2 regions of the Paenalcaligenes sp. genome follow, and region 2 is predicted to be linked to the other one. Evidence: riboswitches for the same ligand, from Rfam matches in the RefSeq annotation. Region 2 holds a riboswitch; the other holds the start of a gene.
The links. A riboswitch is a leader RNA that binds a small molecule or an ion and turns the genes downstream of it on or off. The one in region 2 is predicted to bind S-adenosylmethionine.

Region 1 (9,731 bases), on a different contig from region 2:
TAGAAAATGTTGTCGATGGTGTAGGTCTGAAGTTAGGGTTATTGATGATAAGCGGAATAAATAAAAACCGCCTCTATTTACGATATGGTTCATATATTTGATAATAGTCAGAATAACTGTGTCGTTTTGGATTTTATTGAAATAGGAGACAGCATGTCTGAGATGAAAAAAATTGGGGTGGTTGGTGCAGGTGCGATGGGCCAAGGGATTGCGCAAATTGCGGCTCAAGCTGGCTATACCGTGTATTTGTTTGATACACGAGCTGAGGCAGTGACGGCGGCACAAAAGCAATTACAGGCCATTTGGCAACGTCAGGTAGAAAGAGGGCGTATGACCTCTGAGCAAACGGAAGCCGCCTATGCGTTGATTCAGCCTTGTTCCCAGTTAGAGCAGTTAGCTGATGCGGACTTAGTTGTCGAGGCGATTGTTGAAAACTTAAAGATCAAACAAGAGGTCTTTCAAAATCTAGAAGCTTTAGTCTCAGAGACATGCATTTTGGCTTCAAATACCTCGTCTTTATCGATTACAGCTATTGCACAGGCATGTCAGCGTCCAGAGCGGGTAGCTGGCTTCCATTTCTTTAATCCGGTGCCTTTGATGAAGGTGGTCGAGGTGATCGAGGGGTTACGCACCGATCCACAAGTATGTGAACAGTTAGTAGCCATGGCAAAAGCCATGGGACATACGCCGGTTCGAGCAAAAGACATGCCTGGTTTTATTGTGAATCACGCTGGGCGACCCATGAATATTGAGGGTTTAAAAATTGCTCAAGAACAGGTGGCTGATTTTGCTACCATTGACGCTATTATGCGTGAGCAGGCTGGGTTTAGAATGGGGCCTTTTGAGCTGATGGATTTAACAGCTTTGGATGTGTCGCATCCGGTCATGGAGTCTATTTACAATCAGTTCTACCAAGAGCCGCGCTTTAGACCCTCTCCTATTACGGCAATACGGTATGCGGGAGGGATTTTAGGGCGTAAAACAGGAGAAGGCTTTTACCGATACGAGGACGGTAAAAAGCAATTGCCCGAGGAGCCTTCTATTCCTGCTTTAGCAGCTGGGGTCAAGGTTTGGCTTGTGCCTCACCATGCAGAAGGTTATGAGCGGGCTCAAGCGCTTTTGCAGCGCTTAGATGTAGAGCTGGTTGAAGCAGAAGAGGCGCCAGAAGATGCGCTGTTGGTCGCAACGCCTTTTGGCGAGGATGTGGCTACGATTGTGGCGCATTTTGGTCTGGACGCGACGCGTACGGTGGCCTTGGACACCGCTTTTGGTTTAGAGACCGGACAGCGACGTGTAGTGATGCGCTCTTTGTTGACCGCAGATGAGTGGGTGCAGACAGCACGTGCCGTTTTTGGTAGTGATGGTACCCCTGTGAGCGTGATTGAGGATTCGGCTGGTTTTGTTGCACAGCGTTTGGTGGCATCCATTGTGAATGGCGCGTGTGATATTGCGCAGCAGGGGATCGCGAGCGCGGAGGATATCGATACTGCTGTATCCTTGGGGTTAGGCTACCCGAAAGGTGGTCCTTTAGCGTTAGGAGACGCATTAGGAGCAGAAATGTTGCTTGAGATTTTACAGTCTATGCAAATGATTACTGGTGATATGCGTTATCGCCCGAGTTTGTGGTTGCAGCGCCGAGTGCAGTTAGGCGTGTCATTAAAAACCAGCCGTCGCGCATAAAAACGCAAGCAATAAAAAAGCTCGCCCCTTGTGTTGATCAGGGGGCGAGCTTTTTAATGGAAGAACAATTAGCGCACTTGCTCAATCATGTAGAGAATAGCATCGCGTAAATCATCGTCGGAGGCATTCATGGCTGTGCCACGTGGAGGCATGGCGCCCTTACCTGTGATGGCCACTTGTAGCATGGTATCTAAACCTGTTTCGATATAAGGCGCCCAGGCGTCTTTGTCACCGAATTTAGGCGCACCGGCAACCCCCGAGCCGTGGCAAGCGAAACAAGCAGCATCATAAAGCTTTTTGCCCGCAGCAAGTTGTTCCTCGGTAGCGGCGGGGATGGCGTTATCGCCAGAAGTGGCGGCTGCTGTGGTTTCAGCGCTGTCATCAGCAGCTGAATCGGTTTTTTGTTCGTTGGCATCGGCCTGCTGTGCGGGGGCTTCGCTTTGGTCCTCGCCGGGCTCAGCAAAGCCAGCACCTGCTTCGTTGGCCATGTAGACCATGGCTCGCTCAACCTCTAGGTCATCCAGGGTAGTGTTACCACCCTTGGCTGGCATAGCGCCTTTACCGTTAAGTGCAACTTGGAGCATAGTTTCGTAGCCGGCGGCAATATAAGGTGCCCAGGCGTCTTTGTCACCAAATTTAGGAGCCCCTGCTACACCTGTGGCATGACAGGTTGTACAGGTGGCATCGTAGACCTCTTTACCCGTTTTAAGGGGCCGGTCGGCCTCGACGATATTAAGGGCAAATTGAGCCACGGGTTGAATACGGGCAGCGACACTTTCGGAAGTGTCAGGGCGTGCTTTACCCATACGCAGGTCGTTGGTGTTGCTGTCTATGTAGAACATAGCGGCGCCAACCACAAGCAAAAAGAGAATGGATAGCCAGAAAATGCGGGCTGGGTTTTTGACGTGCACAGATTGTTTATCGTCGTTATTGTGATTTTGTTGTTCCGTAAGGCTCATAGTCGGATCCTGCGAATTCGTACTAAGTGGGGCTGGCGGACCACCGAAAAATGGACTTACTGGGGCCGCAAGATTGATAGTAAATAGAGTATACCAACCGGTAATTATAGCGAACTAAATCGGCTATGGGGTGGCATTGTTGTACTAGGTGAGCAGTTAAAAATAAAAATGGACTAAACAAAAAGTCAGATACAGGGTAAAATAGCTTTTTTGCGCCCGTAGTTCAATGGATAGAATTAGAGTTTCCGAAGCTCTCGATCCAGGTTCGATTCCTGGCGGGCGCGCCAAAAACAAAGACCCGCGAAGGGTCTTTTTGTTTTTTAGGCATCTAATAATGCCTGATATTTTTGTAAGTACACCTCAAAAGATTGATCTTTTTCGGCAGCCTCTATTTGTTGTTGGGCTGCAATTGAATCGGTGGCCGCTTGCTCAAACTCTTGCTGTAGCTCGGCCGAAAAAGGCAAATCTAATAAGTGGTTTTTGTGCGCTAGGCTTTGGGCATAGGTGTAATCCACAAAACTTTGCCCAGACTCGGATATTTGCTTGAGGACACGAGCAGATGGGCATAGGCTGGCATCTTGTATCTTGGCCATTTGTGCATCCAGCGCTGCTTGATAGAGCGGTTGCTCTGCTCCTTTGTCGAAAAGCGCCGCATAGGGTTGCATGGCAAGGAGTAAATCCTCTCCCCAGCTTTTTAGCTCCACTTCTTGCTTGTTTTGATTACGTAGTAACAGCCCAGGCTTACGACCCTCGATAACCACTTTAGCAAAGTTATTTTTACTGTCTTGGCAGAATCCACCATCGGGAAAGACGGGGCTAGGCTCGGTAGCACAAAATAATAAAAACACATCCAAAAAGCGAGCGGTTTCTGCTGATAGACCAATGGGGTCAAAGGGGTCAATATCTAAGCAGCGCACTTCAATGTATTCCACGCCACGGTTAGCTAAAGCGCTAGAAGGGCGCTCATTAGATTTAGGCGTGCGTTTAGGGCGAATATTGGAATAGTATTCGTTTTCGATTTGAAGAATATTGGTGTTGAGCTGGATCCATTCGCCATTACGGTGCGTACCAATATCCGCATATGCCGGCCAGCTTGTGGTGGCGGCACGACGCATGCGTAGTAAAAATGTATCCAGATCGTTGTAACAGAGCTGGAGTTCAGCTTGCGCTTCTTTGTTTTGATAGCCAAGATCACTCATGCGCAAGCTAGTCGCCCAAGGCAGACAATAGGTATCAGGTGCAATTTTTTCTAATGGGAGCTGGTGCTCACCCAGAAAATCCTTGGATACGGCTGGCGAGGCGCCGAACAAATACATAAGTAGCCAAGAATAACGCGTGAAATTGCGGATCAAAGCTAAATAGCCATTGGAACGTTGCTCTTGGAAGGTGCGCCCGTCAATTTGTAATAAAGGCCAAATACGGTCGGGCAGCGAGTAGTTATAGTGCACGCCAGCAATACATTGCATGCGCTTACCATAGCGCTCTGCTAAGCCGCGTCGATAGACGTGCTTGAACATACCGGTGTTGGAAGTGCCATACCAACCGATTTGAATATCGGCCTCGTCGGGTAAGTGAGCAGGCATCGATTGATTCCAGATGACTTCATCACCCAAGTGGCGTACGACAAATTGGTGCACATGTTGTAGCTCTGTACGTAACTCCTCAACAGAGGCATAGGGAGCGGTAATTAGCTCCAAGAGGGCTTCAGCATAGTCCGTGGTGATACGGCTGTTGCACAAGGTTGAGCCCAAGGCAACAGGGTGAGGGGTAGAGGCAAGAAAAGCAGAGTGATCTACCCGGAGCCCTTCTTTTTCAACTCCCCGACGAATGTCGCTTAGGAGGGTTAAATTTGAAGCAAGGGCTTTTATTGGATTCTGGCTCAATGTCATTACCTACGTTCACTTATTATCCGACTTATGATGTGGTCGATTGTAATGCGCAATCCAAATAAAGGGAAAGACACACGTAGGGAGGCTAGGGGGACGTCGGTTTTTAGCTGCTTTTTGTGACAGGGGGGTCGATGGGCAGCTTGATTAAGGACAGGTGATAGGCTTTGCTAATGGCTGCAGCGCGGTTAGAAACATTGAGTTTATGATAAGCATTATGCAAGTGGTACTGCACAGTGTGATGCGTAAGTCCCAGAGCTTTGCCTGCCTCAACATTGGTTTTTCCTAGAGCGATGAGTTGTAAGCAAGCGATTTCTCTCAAGCTTAGTTCTTCGTTCATACATTAACCTCAGCATCATGAAAATGACAAATTATGACTTCGATGCCATTGTTTAAGTCTTTTTAAAAATACTCAAGATCTGAGAGGTAGGTATTAACCCTAAGGGGTTTTATTTAGCTCAAACTCTTGCTTTAGGGGCATGACGGGATTTTTATTTTCGAAGGTGCTAAACTATTTGCTTGTCTTTTTGTTGGCGCCGATTTGCTTGATCCGCTTGCGGGCGCTCCATAAATCCAGCTAAAGAGGTCCGTCTATGGTCTCCAATACAGCTTCTATTATTATTCCTGATGGCTCGGTCGGTGTGGTTCAACCCGAGATTATTGCTTTTGATGAGCCATTGCATTTGTCTAGTGGTCAGGTTTTACCCCAGTATGAGCTGGCCATTGAAACCTACGGTCAACTTAATGACGATCGTAATAATGCCGTCCTGATTTGTCATGCTTTAAATGCCTCACACCATGTAGCGGGCATTGATCCAAATGACCCTAAAAATATCGGTTGGTGGGACAACATGGTTGGCCCAGGTAAGGCCGTTGATACCGATCGCTTTTTTGTGATCGGTGTTAATAATATTGGGTCTTGTTTTGGTTCTACAGGCCCAGCCTCAATCAACCCAGAAACTGGTAAACCTTGGGGCGCAGATTTTCCGTTATTAACCGTTGAGGATTGGGTGCATGCCCAAGCGCGCTTGGCGGATTACTTAGGCATCAAAAAATTTGCTGCTGTCATGGGTGGGTCTTTAGGTGGTATGCAGGCGTTAAGCTGGGCGATCACTTGCCCAGATCGCTTAGAAAATTGCATTGTGATTGCCAGCACTCCTCGTCTTACTGCACAGAATATCGCCTTTAACGAGGTAGCCCGTCGTGCCATCATTACGGATCCTGAGTTTTATGATGGAGACTATTACAGTCGTAATACTGTGCCTAAGCGTGGTTTATCTGTGGCGCGTATGGTTGGGCATATTACCTATCAGTCAGACGAGGTCATGGCAGAAAAATTTGGTCGTGCTCAGCGCGATCCTAAAGAAGATGGACAGTACCGCTATGATTATGGCGTAGAGTTTGAGGTCGAGTCCTACTTGCGTTATCAAGGCGAAAAATTCTCTAAGTATTTTGATGCGAATACTTATTTGTTGATTACGCGTGCTTTGGATTATTTTGATCCGGCACGCGCCCATAACGGGGATTTGGCACGTAGCTTAGAGGCCGTTAAAGCCAAGTTTTTATTAGTTTCTTTCACGACAGATTGGCGGTTTACACCAGAGCGCTCACGTGAAATTGTGCAAGCGTTGCTTAAAAACAAAAGAACGGTCACTTATGCGGAGATCGATGCCCCCCATGGGCACGATGCTTTTTTATTAGATGATCGTCGTTATCACGGTGTGGTGCAGGGCTATTATGATCAAATTGCCGAGCAATTGGGCCTAGGGCCGCGGCAACGCACTACAGGAGTTCTGGCATGAGTCATCAGCAATCCGTACAGCCAGTGAGCTTAGCGCAACGCCCAGATTTAGCACGTATTGCAAGTTGGATTGAGCCATCGACCCATGTATTGGATTTAGGTTGTGCTGACGGTAAATTATTAGCGTATCTGCAGCGTACTAAAAATGTACAAGGCACCGGTATAGAGCGCGATCCCCAAGCGGTGGTAGCCAGTGTGCGTCGGGGGGTACCTGTGATCCAACAGGATCTAGAAGAGGGTCTGGCCTTATTTGAGGATCAGCACTTTGATACGGTGGTTCTGTCTAAAACACTGCAGTCCATGTTAAACACCGAGCATATTTTGCGAGAAATGGCGCGCGTGGCGCGTTATGGCATTGTGTCTTTTCCCAACTTTGGTTATTGGACGCATGGCTTATCGATTTTAGCTGGGCGTATGCCTGTCTCCAAAGAAATGCCTTATGAGTGGTATGACACGCCCAATATCCACTTATGTACCCTAAAAGACTTTCAGGATTTGGCCAAATCCTTAGGTTTAATTATCACGGACAGAGTGGTTTTTAATGGTAAAAAAGAACTCCGCTTTTTACCTGGGCTGCGTGGTACCCTAGCCGTATATCGTTTCGAGTCACCTTTTGCCTCCTCTTTGTAGTGATCATGCATCGTGTCTAATGTCTACCTAAACCCGCGTGTTGCGGCCTTATTTGTTTTAGGTTTTGCCAGTGGGCTGCCCCTGGCCTTAACCAGTGGCACTTTACAAGCGTGGGCTACAGTAGAGCAGGTTTCATTGCGTGATATTGGTTTTTTAACGCTAGTTGGTTCAGCGTATACGCTTAAATTTCTTTGGGCGCCGTTTATTGATCGGTATACGGTGCCCTTTTTAGGGCGCCGTCGGGGGTGGATGGCGCTAAGCCAACTGTTGTTAGGTGTATCTATCGCGGCGATGGGATTATTTAATCCCAGTCACCAACTCGGCGTCATCGCTTTATTAGCGGTATTTGTGGCTTTTATGTCGGCGACCCAAGATATTGCTTTTGATGCCTATAGTACAGATGTGCTACGCGCGCAGGAGCGGGCGGCGGGTGCGGCGGTAAAAGTGTTAGGTTATCGCTTAGCGATGATTGTTTCTAGCGGCTTTGCTTTAGTGATTGCTGATCAATGGCTAGGGTGGAATGGCATGTATATGCTGATGGGCGCTTTAATGCTGGCGTGTGCTATTGCCACTTTTTTAGCCCCAGAGCCTGAGCGTGTCGTGTCTGCACCCCATTCATTACGGGAAGCCGTGGTGGCACCTTTATTAGCCTTTTTTAAACGTCCCGAAGCTATTAGTATTCTCGTGTTGATTGTGTTGTATAAGCTAGGTGATGCCTTTGCTGGTGCATTATCGACCACTTTTTTAATCCGTGGTGCGGGATTTTCAGCGACGGAAGTGGGAACAGTCAATAAAATTTTTGGGCTGGCGGCCACGATTATTGGAGCATTGGTTGGCGGTGGCCTGATGGCTAAATTGGGCTTGTATCGATCCTTGATGCTTTTTGGCTTATTGCAAGCCGTGTCTAATTTTGGTTATTGGTGGTTATCGGTTTCCGAGCCCAATCTTTGGTTTATGGGGGCGGTAGTTGCCATTGAAAATTTGTGCGGGGGTATGGGGACCGCGGCTTTTGTGGCCTTATTGATGGCTTTATGTCATCAGCAGTTTTCGGCTACGCAGTTTGCGTTATTATCGGCGTTATCGGCAGTAGGGCGTACTTATTTAGCCGGTCCGTTAACCCCGCTATTTGTTGAGCATTTAGGTTGGTCTACTTTTTTTATTATTACCGTTTTATTGGCTTTACCCGGTTTATGGCTGCTATGGCGTAAACGTCATATTATCTTAGCTTTGGACGCAAACTCGCATTGATATGTTGCTGCTCACTTTTTACTTAATCGCAATTACAGCAGAAGCCATGACGGCTGCTTTAGCCGCCGGTCGGCGTGATATGGATTGGGTAGGTGTTTGTGTGATTGCTTGCATTACCGCTTTAGGCGGCGGCTCGGTACGTGATGTGTTGCTGGGGCACTACCCGCTAACATGGGTAAAACACCCCGAGTATTTGTGGATGACTGCAGGGGCTGCCATCTTTACAGCTCTGACGGCTCGTATGATGCGTCATTTACATAAGCTGTTTTTGGCGTTGGATGCATTAGGCTTAGTGACGTTTACGGTGATTGGTTGTCAGATTGCGATTGAGATGGAGCTGCCCGTCACGATTATTTTATTAAGTGGCATGATTACAGGGTGCGCAGGCGGGGTATTACGCGATATTTTGTGTAATGATATTCCGCTGTTATTTCGCAAAGAGATGTACGCCAGTGTATCCATGGTAACAGGTGGTTTGTACATGCTAGCGATTCATTTTGAGTTAAATGAGTTAGCTAGCATGTTGGTGCCGATGGGGGTGGGCTTGTTATTCCGTTTTCTGGCTTTGCGTTTTAACTGGCAGATGCCGCAGTTTGTTTATCGTGACGACTGGAAATAATCACAACCAGTTTAAACCCTGTAGCAGCCCCAGCACCAATGGCATCAATAGTGCGGTGAGAATACCTGTTACGCTCATGGCCAATGCAGCAAAGGCCCCCATGGTTTCATTGATCTGGATGACACGAGCGGTACCAATCGCATGAGCGGAAACTCCTGTGGCTACCCCCCGCACAATAGGGTTGTTGAGCTTGAGTAAATAAAAAACTGGGGTGGCTAAAATACTGCCAATAATACCGGTAAAAGCCACAGATACCGCAGTTAAAGAGGGTTGCCCGCCAAAATGATCGGAAATGGCCATCGCGATTGGCATGGTCGCGGATTTAGGCATTAAAGAAATTACCATTTCAGGGCTAGCCCCTAGAGCAAGAGTAAGTATGGCACTACTGACTAAACCGGTAAGCGCTCCAACGACTAAGGTGATGCTCAGCGGACGCCAGAGTAGCTTAAGCTTAGGGAGCTGGTTGTAGAGGGGGATGGCGAGCGCTACGGTAGCTGGCCCAATTAAAAAATGAATAAACTGTGCCCCCTCAAAATAGGTTTCGTAGGGGGTGTCTGTAAGCAATAAAATCCCTACAATTGCACAGACCGAGGTGAGCACTGGCAAAACAAAGGGACTTGAGTGGCAGCGTCTATATAAGTAAAGTGAGGCTAAATACACGCAAAGCGTTAAGGTCAGCCATAACAAGGGGGTATCGGCTAAAAATACCCAAATTCTAAAAAAGTCTTCACGGATCATGGGTTAACTGCGCCTTTTAAGTAACCAGGTTAAGCAGTAGGCGGTGACCACGAGTGTGATGACCGTTGCCAAAATACCTGCTACGACAAAAGCGACCCATTCATCTTGGATGCGATGAAAATACAGCATTACACCAGAGACGGCAGGAATAAATAACAACATTAAGTGCT
Region 2 (9,731 bases):
TGGTAGATACCGGCAAGCTCCCACAACATGGACAGACACCAAAAGGGGTAATCACTGGTAATTGTGCGGTATCAAAATCCACCGCTAAGCGCGTCCAATACACCTGCAAGGCCGCCATCACAAAAGGAGCGCGAGCCGCATCAATGCCCTCCTCAAAGCGAGCAAGCATGGCATCTGCCAAGGCTTCCAGCTGCTCTGGCTCCTGCTCTATCGCTTGCAACAAGTCTTTTAAAACGGTTTGGGCTGCCGCTAATACATCTGGCTGCTGAAGCACCTCTTGCACAATATCTGCCAGGATCTGGCGCCACTGCGGATCGCGCTGCCAACCCGTGGCTTGTAATGGGGGCATGCCGTGTGTTTGAGCTCGATCTACTTGTTCAGCACTTGCCCCAGGTAAGGCGGTGTACTTGGCCAAAGCATTATGCTGGGCATCAGCCACATGCGCCATCAGCAACAAATAGGCTTGAATTGGACTATCTGTTGCCAATTGACGTAAACGGCTCGCACGCTCCTGAAAAACAAAACGAGATTCAGCTTGAAAAATACGAGGAATATGGGTGTGATCCAAACTTTCGATCTCACCACGGGGTAGGATGCGTTGCATCGAAACTCCTAAGAAAAAGACGGCTGCTATCGCTCTGAGAACGACAGCAGCCAACGTGGTGTAAAACTAAGAGAAACGCTTATTTTGCGTTAGAACCACGTACGATTTTACGGTACCAATCGCGGTGATTTTTCCACGCCCATCCGGGGCTAACAGTACCACGCGTCATTGCACGCATAGAACCTTTGACCCAGATACCTGCATAGACGTGCACAATAATGGCACAAATTAGCAAGAAGGCAAAGAAAGCATGTAGCAAAGAAGCTAAACGCACCATATCAATACTGAATAAGTGCGAGAAGTACTCACGCCACATCACGATACCTGAAGCCATCAGGCCAAGCATTAAAATAATCAAAGCGTAAAACAGTACCTTTTGACCGCCATTATAGCGATCCGTATCCGGCACACCTTCCGATTGATTTTTTAATACTTTAGGCATGGCTGCCAGCCATTCTCTGTCTTTTTTCGTTATTTTGTTAAAACGCCATAAACGAATAGCAAAAGCAAAGAAACTGACAAACATCACCACCCCAATAAAGGGATGCAAAATGCGTGTCCACGGACCACCACCTAACAGATTCGTCATCCAGAAAAAAGCGGGATGAAACAGCGCCAAACCGGAAACCGCTAACAGCACAAAGCTAATAGCAATGATCCAATGATTGATGCGCTGGCTCGGAGTGTAGCGAACAATCGTGTATTTTTTAGGATCAGACATGGGTTTCCTCCTTGGCTGCGCGCTCATCGTCCTCGGTGGTTTCAACTGGACCAGTGCGCATGTAATGGATAAATCCAACCAATGCGGTTAATGCCATCGTTGCCACGCCAAAAGGCTTAGCTAGGCCTTTCCAGAAAGACACCATCGGACTGATTTGCGGGTCCTTAGGTAAGTTGCTGTAAAGCTCGGGTTGATCCGCGTGATGCAATACATACATCACGTGCGTTCCACCCACACCTTGTGGATCGTACAAACCAGCATTTTGGTAACCACGCGATTGCAAATCCACGACACGCTCTGCAGCATGTTGTTTCATTTCCTCTTTGGTACCAAACACAATTGCACCGGTAGGACAGGTTTTTACGCAAGCGGGCTCTTGCCCTACAGCAACACGGTCAGAACACAGCGTACATTTGTAGGCTTTATTGTCCTCTTTAGATATCCGAGGAATATTAAAAGGACAGCCTGTGACACAATAACCACAACCAATACAGTTGGCTTGGTTAAAGTCCACAATACCATTGGTATGCTGAACAATAGCGCCCGGTGAAGGACAGGCTTTTAAACAGCCTGGGTCTTCACAGTGCATACAGCCATCCTTACGGATGAGCCACTCTAGATCGCCATCGTCTTTTTCGTGCTCTGCAAAACGCATCAACGTCCACGTGTTTTCGGTCAAGTCTGCTGGGTTGTCATACACCCCAACGTTATGACCGATTTCGTCACGTAGGTCGTTCCACTCCATACAGGCCACCTGACATGCTTTACAGCCGATACATTTGGATGTATCGATCAATTTAGCAACGCCCTCGGTGGCAGCGATAGGTTTACGAACGCTAGGCGAAGGAGTAGTAGTCGCCGAGCGACGTTTAATGTCCATTGCTTCTAATGCCATGATGACTCCTTACACCTTTTCCACGTTGACTAAGAAGGATTTGAACTCGGGGGTTTGCGAGTTACCGTCTCCAACAAATGGAGTCAGTGTATTCGCCAAGAACCCGGGTTTAGTAATCCCAGCAAAGCCCCAGTGAATGGGGATACCAATCTGATGTACCCGTTTGCCATCAATATCTAGACCACGAATACGCTTAGTGACCACCGCCTTGGCTTTGATATAGCCACGATTGGAGGAAACTTTTACCATATCGCCTTCTTTGATGCCCAGTTCTCCCGCTAGCTCTGCTCCAATCTCCACAAACTGCTGCGGCTGAATGATCGCGTTGAGCTGCACGTGCTTAGTCCAGTAATGGAAATGCTCGGTTAGACGGTATGTGGTACCCACATAAGGGAACTGATCGGATTTTCCGAACTGCGCCCAGTCGTCTTTAAACACGCGTGCGGCAGGATTGCTTGTGGCTTTATCATTGTCTTTAAACAATGGGTTATAGCCAAGCGGAGTCTCAAAGGGTTCGTAGTGAACGGGGAATGGACCTTCGGCCATGCCTTTGCGTGCAAAGAAACGGGCCACGCCTTCGGGGTTCATAATAAATGGCCCCATTCCATCACGTGGGGTTTCATCGGCCTTAAAGTCAGGCACATCCGCCCCTGTCCATTTTTTACCATCCCAATGGATCAATGAACGCGTTGGATCAAACGGCTTACCGTCCAGGTCACACGAAGCACGGTTATAAAGCACACGACGGTTAGCTGGCCATGCCCAAGCCCAGTTCAGGGTTTGACCCACGCCAGTCGGATCGCTATTGTCGCGACGTGCCATCATGTTGCCGGCTTCAGTCCAGGAACCTGCATAAATCCAGCAACCACCTAAGGTAGAGCCATCATCACGCATCTCACCAAAGCCAGAAAGCTGCTCACCCGCTTTGCGGATAATATCACCATTGGCATTACGTAAATCCACCAAAGCACGACCGTTTAGCTCTTTGGCTAGCTCTTCGGCGGTTGGGTGATTTGGGTTAGAGTAAGGCCAGTACAGATTCAGAATTGGATCTGGGTATGCCCCGCCCTCTTTTTCGTAAAGCGCACGGATGTTTTGATAAAGCAGCGCCATGATTTCAATGTCGGTTTTGGCTTCCCCTGGGGGTTCTGCCGCTTTCCAGTGCCATTGCAACCATCGACCTGAGTTCACCAATGCACCTTCCTCCTCTGCAAAACAAGAGGTAGGCAAGCGGAAGACTTCTGTTTGAATGTCTTCAGTTTTTACATCGTTGTACTCACCAACATTTCGCCAGAATTCAGAGGTCTCTGTCACTAATGGATCCATGATCACCATGTATTTTAGTTTAGAGAAGCCTTTGAGTAGCTTAGCTTTGTTCGGTGCTGCGGCTAATGGGTTAAAGCCTTGACAAATGTAGCCATTGACCTTGCCTTGGTTCATGAGCTCATAGGTCTGTAGCATATCGTACAGCTTATCGAGCTTTGGCAAATAATCAAAAGCAAAGTTATTGTCAGCATGTGCATGATCACCCCACCAGGCTTTCATCAAGCTGACGTGGAATTTTTTGTAGTTACTCCAGTAACTAAGCTGGTTAGGACGTAACTGTTTAGGCGCACGCGCCGCAATATAGGCATCAAAGTCTTGCTCGGCCTCGTTTGGCAACGTCATGTAGCCAGGCAGCAAGTTTGACATTAAACCCAAGTCGGTTAGGCCTTGGATGTTGGAGTGACCACGCAACGCGTTCATACCACCACCCGCGATACCGATGTTACCTAGTAACAACTGCATCATGGCGCCTGTACGAATGATTTGGGAGCCAATCGAGTGCTGTGTCCAACCAAGCGCATACAAAATCGTCCCGGCACGATCAGGGGTTGACGTAGACGCGAGCAGCTCACAGACCTGATTAAATTTATCAATCGGCGTACCACAGACGCGATTCACCATTTCTGGCGTATAGCGCTCGTAGTGTTTTTTCAATAGCTGATAAACGCAACGAGGGTGTTGTAGAGTGCGGTCCACCACAACCATACCGTCTTCGTCACGCTCATAATCCCACGAGTCTTTGTTATACGTACGATTTTCCTCGTCATAGCCGGAGAAAATCCCGTCCTCGAAGTCAAAATCTTCGCGCACCACAAAGCTAAAGTCCGTGTAATTACGCACGTACTCGTGTTGGATTTTGTCGTTATCTAATAAGTATTTGATCACACCGCCCAAGAACACAATATCGGTTCCGGTACGAATGGGCGCGTACAAGTCCGCCACAGAAGCAGAGCGTGTAAAGCGCGGATCAACCACAATCAGTTTTGCATTGTTATGAGCCTTGGCTTCAGTAACCCATTTAAACCCGCAAGGGTGAGCTTCTGCTGCGTTACCGCCCATAATTAAGACCACATCGGCGTTTTTGATGTCGACCCAATGGTTCGTCATCGCACCTCGGCCAAACGTCGGGGCAAGACCTGCCACCGTCGGACCGTGTCAAACGCGTGCTTGGTTATCGAATGCCAACATCCCCAGCGTACGAACTACTTTGTGGGTGATGTAACCCACCTCGTTACTACTGGCAGAGGCAGCAAGCATACCTGTGGTTGTCCAACGGTTTACGGTTTTGCCGTCATCCGTCTTTTCCACAAAGTTGGCATCGCGGTCCTCTTTCATGAGTTTAGCGATACGGGTTAGGGCCTCATCCCAAGAGATACGCTGCCACGTATCGGAACCGGGCGCGCGGTACTCGGGATATTTAAGACGGTTCGGACTGTGGATAAAATCAACCAAACCTGCACCTTTAGGACAGAGTGTCCCGCGGTTAACAGGGTGATCATGGTCCCCTTCGATGTGCACAACACTTGGTTTGGCGTTCATCGCGCCATCACCTAGGCTATACAGTAAAATTCCACAGGCTACCGAACAATAAGGACAGGTGCTGCGGGTTTCGACCATGCGTGTCAATTTGTATTGACGCGCCGCTGCTACGGCAGGCGTTGGTGCTACCCCTAGCATGGCCAAGCTTGACCCGGCTAGTGTTCCCCCTGTTACCTTAAAAAACTGGCGCCGACTCATGTTATTCATGGACGCTCTCCAACAAAGGTAATCAATAATACATTCCGAGACAGACAGGTTTTGTTCGCTGTAACGAAGTCTGTCACATTATGTTTATTGTACCCTTAATGTCTACAACACCATATAAAGCAAGGTATATAACGATGATTTGTCTAGTGCAACGCGTAAAAAAAGCAAAAGTGATGATAAATGAAAGACTTACTGGGGAAATCGGTGCAGGGCTTTTGGTTTTTGCTTGTGCTGAGCCCACAGACACCCCCGCAACAATTGACAAAATGTTGCAAAAAATTATCTCTTTAAGAATTTTTAGTGATATAGACGGAAAAATGAATCAGAATATTGGGCAAACTGGTGGGGGACTTTTACTGGTAAGCCAGTTTACCCTAGCCGCAGACACCCGTCGTGGGAATCGACCTAGCTTTACCCAGGCCGCCCCACCCGCCCAAGCCAAAGCACTATTTGATTTGTTTGTTACTCAAGCCAAGGCGATCCACCCTATCGTGGAAACGGGACAGTTTGGTGCGGATATGCAGGTCCATCTTATTAATGATGGTCCGGTAACAATTCCTCTGCATATCAATTGACAACTAACGAACTCTCATTATCGCATTTGGAACGCTTCGCTATGAATAGTGAGCTGCTCACGATCAAAGTTTTGTTTTAGTGTTGCTTCAAGCGCGTGCAACAAGCCTGTGGGGCCGCAAAACCAAAGCTCATAGTTTTGTGTGGTAGACATGGTTGACATCAGTAGTTCGGGCGTTAAGCGCTGCCCTTTAGCACTCTCATGGATTGATAAGTGAATAGTAGGTAACTGCGCCGCTAATTGCTGCAAATAATGGCAGGCTGCGCTGTCCTCGGCTCTATCAATACAATAGTGCAACTGAGCAGTCACCGCTTGAGGCTGCATGATCAAAGCTTCTAGCCAAGCAATAAATGGGGTGATACCAATGCCGCCGGCAATCCAAATTTGCTCGCGCTGAAGGTTAATACGATCTAATGCAAACTGACCATACGGCCCCTCTATCTCAAAAAACATATGAGGACGCATCTTTGCTGCCATTTTCTGCGTATAGTCGCCCAACGCCTTAATACGAAAATCAATATGACCATCGGCATGTGGAGCACTTGCGATCGTGAAAGGATGCGCCCCTTCTTGGCGATCAAAACAAATAAAAGCAAACTGCCCTGGCTGGTGATTAGGCCAACGCGCATCAACTTGCGCACGCAAAAATAAGACCTGATCTTGGCCCAGCTCGCACTGAACAACCTGCGCCAAATAACGATGTTTCATCCCTATTCGCTGGGTTAGAGCCTGCCATGCACCATATAGCCCCAACCCCAACATCGTCACTAGCCCAAAGCCTATGGGTTGTGTCCAATATGACAACGGCATTAAAACCAACGCGTGAAAGCCCACCATTAAAAACAACACCGGCATAATACGATGCAAATGTCGCCAAAACTTATAGGGGAAAGAGCGCCAAAGCGTCAATACCAGCATAATAATAGCAGCATATATTGCCCATTCCCCAAGAGACTTAGCTAACGATTTATAGTCAGAAAAAAAAGAAAGCAATGGAGTTTTAGTAGCTCGGTTAGCATTACCAATCAAAGCAACAATCAGAGGCTTTGATAATTTAATTAACCAATGACTCACCGCAAATAAAACAGCCCAAATCCCTGCCCATTTATGCAGCTGATAAACCTGATCCATGCCCCCTACCCAACGCTCCGCCCATACAGGACGTGTCGCCAAAAGCATTACGAATCCCATTAAGGCAAATGACACAACACCGGTGTAATACAAGAGATAATTTCGCCACTGCCATAATAAATCACCACCGGCAATAGGATGCATAAAAGCGTCCAAAGCCCATAAAGCACTAAACAAAGCGATAAAAGCGATGAGAATCTTTTTCATTTAACCAGCCTTAAAATAACTATTTATTATTTTACAAAGATACCTCATCTCTCATGAATACATCATGAATTAAATTATCAAACAACTTTAATTCCAGATTAAAAAAAACAATAATAAAAACAATTATTATTTACAACATAGCCAGCAGTATGATGACACCTACGCTTGACAACCGGTTTTATTTACCGTTATAGTGTTTTTATGCATTACGAGTTGGGGTTACCCCCCATGCCAACCTGTGACCCACACAAGGTGGACAAATAATGCGGCATTACGCAACCAATGGGATATCGCTGCCCGCTGTTGCGGGCTTTTTTTATGGGTTTTTTATACCGACTTGCTCACCCTGCATGGTGCTAAAGAGCTAAAAAGGAAATACCATGTCTTATCAGTTCGAAATCGATGGCCAAACGTTTACGGGGAGCGTAGTTCCTGGATCCAGCTATATGCACATTACCCATGTGGATAGCAACCAATTTATCGGCGCGTTTCAACCAGACGCCCCCTCTTTATTTGGCCCACGTCCCTCGGGCGCATGGCGTAGCATTGGTCAAAACACATGCTTGAGCTTATTAGAAAAAATTCAGCCTATGGTGGCAGAGCTTTGCAAACAGCGTATTATTAATCGCTACCGCTAATACCGAATACGTTTCTTAAGTAAAAAGCTCGGCATATTACCGAGCTTTTTACTAGGTTTTAGTGATGCTGAGAAAAATACGCTTTGGTCAGTTTAAATACAACCGGACTAAGCAATAACAATGCGATAAGATTCGGCACCGCCATTAACGCATTTAACGTATCTGCCACTAGCCATAAACTGGCTAAGTCCATACCAGGCCATGTCCCAATAGGAATGACCACCACCCAAATCAAGCGAAAAGGTAGATTGGATTTCTCCCCAAACAAAAACTGTGCGCATTTCTCACTATAAAAACTCCACCCGATAATAGTAGTAAAAGCAAAAAGAGCAACACCGATACTCACAATGTAACGCCCAATTTCTCCTAGCCCCTGAGAAAACGCATAGGCGGACAAAGTGGCTCCATTTTCCCCGCTTTGCCATGCGCCTGTCACCACAATCACTAAAGCGGTAATAGTACAAACAACGATTGTGTCTAAAAACGTCCCCAACATGGCGACCGTGCCTTGACGAATAGGACTATCCGTTTGCGCGGTAGCATGCGCAATGGGTGCACTTCCCAGCCCAGCCTCATTGGAAAAAATCCCGCGAGCCACACCAAAACGGATGGCTGCCCACACCGTGGCACCCATAAAACCACCGCTGGCTGCTGTAGGGTTAAAAGCATGATAAAGAATTAGCCCCACCGCTTCGGGGATGCGATCAATATGCAATACCAATACTAATAAACCGCCACCTACATAAAATAGCGCCATCACCGGAACGAGCTTACCGGCCACCTCGCCAATGCGCTTAATACCCCCTAGCAGCACCAACCCAACCAGCCCAGCAATGATAAAACCACTAAACAAAGGTGGAACGCTAAACGTAGACTGCATCACATCCGCTACTGAGTTTGCTTGAATACTGTTACCTATACCAAAACCGGCCAACATTCCAAAAACAGCAAAAATCACCCCTAACCATTTCCAGTTTTTCCCAAGGCCGTTACGAATGTAATACATTGGGCCACCCACATAATGCCCATTTTTATCAACTTCACGAAAATGCACGGCTAAAGCGGCCTCACTGAATTTTGTCGCCATACCAATGAGTGCGATAAGCCACATCCAAAAAATCGCGCCTGGTCCCCCGTAATAAATGGCTGTCGCAACCCCTGCAATATTCCCAGTACCAATCGTGGCAGACAAGGCGGTCATCAACGCATTAAAAGGGCTGATATCCCCCTGCTCTGTGCTACGTCGCCCTTGCCAGAGCATTCTGAACCCATAGCCCAGTTTACGCTGCGGCATAAAACCTAAGCCAACAGTAAGAAACAAACCTGTTCCCGCCAATAACATCAGCATGGGTGATCCCCATGCAATCGCATTAATTGCATGTATCCATTCAATGAGCTTTTCCATGCGCTTTCTCCTTACGCCTTGCTGTAGGCCACCAAATAAACCATCGATACTACCCCTTTTAGGCACGAAAAAAAAGACTGCATACAGCAGTCTTTTGACGTAAGAAGAAAACGATTGTGGTTATTTATTTTTTAACGGACAAGTGCTAAGCCCCAACAAAGGATACAAAGGGCAGTAACCCATTAAACCCGTAACTAAAGGCACTACGCCAATCCAGCCCCATAAGCCAATCGTGCCAGTAAAAGTTAAAAGCAGCAATACAACCCCCACTAAAATACGCAGGACCTTATCGATACCACCCACATTCTTTTTCATAATCATCCCTTTAGAAAAAAGCTAACACCTATCATTATATCTTAATATATAATATACAAAATATATATATATACATAATTCCATTGTGTGTGATCATAGGATTAAGCAAAGCCAATACCATTGGCTCAAACCGCACTCTTGCTCTCGTTAATACTATTTAGGAATTTTT

Region 1: linked by a shared signal. The riboswitch ahead of Q1V74_RS09780 (homoserine O-acetyltransferase) and the one ahead of Q1V74_RS09195 (hypothetical protein) in region 2 are both predicted to bind S-adenosylmethionine.

The regions. Positions count from the first base shown of each region.
Region 1 is NZ_JASLIX010000119.1:15,227-24,957, reverse strand. Features, by position in the region: gene Q1V74_RS09805 (3-hydroxyacyl-CoA dehydrogenase) at 154-1,680, shown strand; gene Q1V74_RS09800 (c-type cytochrome) at 1,749-2,639, opposite strand; tRNA gene Q1V74_RS09795 (tRNA-Arg) at 2,852-2,926, shown strand; gene gshA (glutamate--cysteine ligase) at 2,960-4,528, opposite strand; gene Q1V74_RS09785 (helix-turn-helix transcriptional regulator) at 4,632-4,865, opposite strand; SAM riboswitch at 5,049-5,127, shown strand; gene Q1V74_RS09780 (homoserine O-acetyltransferase) at 5,119-6,327, shown strand; gene metW (methionine biosynthesis protein MetW) at 6,324-6,956, shown strand; gene Q1V74_RS09770 (muropeptide transporter) at 6,969-8,204, shown strand; gene Q1V74_RS09765 (trimeric intracellular cation channel family protein) at 8,206-8,823, shown strand; gene Q1V74_RS09760 (LrgB family protein) at 8,824-9,561, opposite strand; gene Q1V74_RS09755 (CidA/LrgA family protein) at 9,565-9,731, opposite strand, start outside.
Region 2 is NZ_JASLIX010000116.1:93-9,823, reverse strand. Features, by position in the region: gene fdhE (formate dehydrogenase accessory protein FdhE) at 1-604, opposite strand, end outside; gene Q1V74_RS09220 (formate dehydrogenase subunit gamma) at 684-1,325, opposite strand; gene fdxH (formate dehydrogenase subunit beta) at 1,318-2,220, opposite strand; gene fdnG (formate dehydrogenase-N subunit alpha) at 2,230-5,292, opposite strand; gene dtd (D-aminoacyl-tRNA deacylase) at 5,427-5,867, shown strand; gene Q1V74_RS09200 (ferric reductase-like transmembrane domain-containing protein) at 5,885-7,204, opposite strand; SAM-I-IV-variant riboswitch at 7,403-7,497, shown strand; gene Q1V74_RS09195 (hypothetical protein) at 7,585-7,842, shown strand; gene Q1V74_RS09190 (sodium:alanine symporter family protein) at 7,901-9,247, opposite strand; gene Q1V74_RS09185 (DUF2892 domain-containing protein) at 9,368-9,562, opposite strand.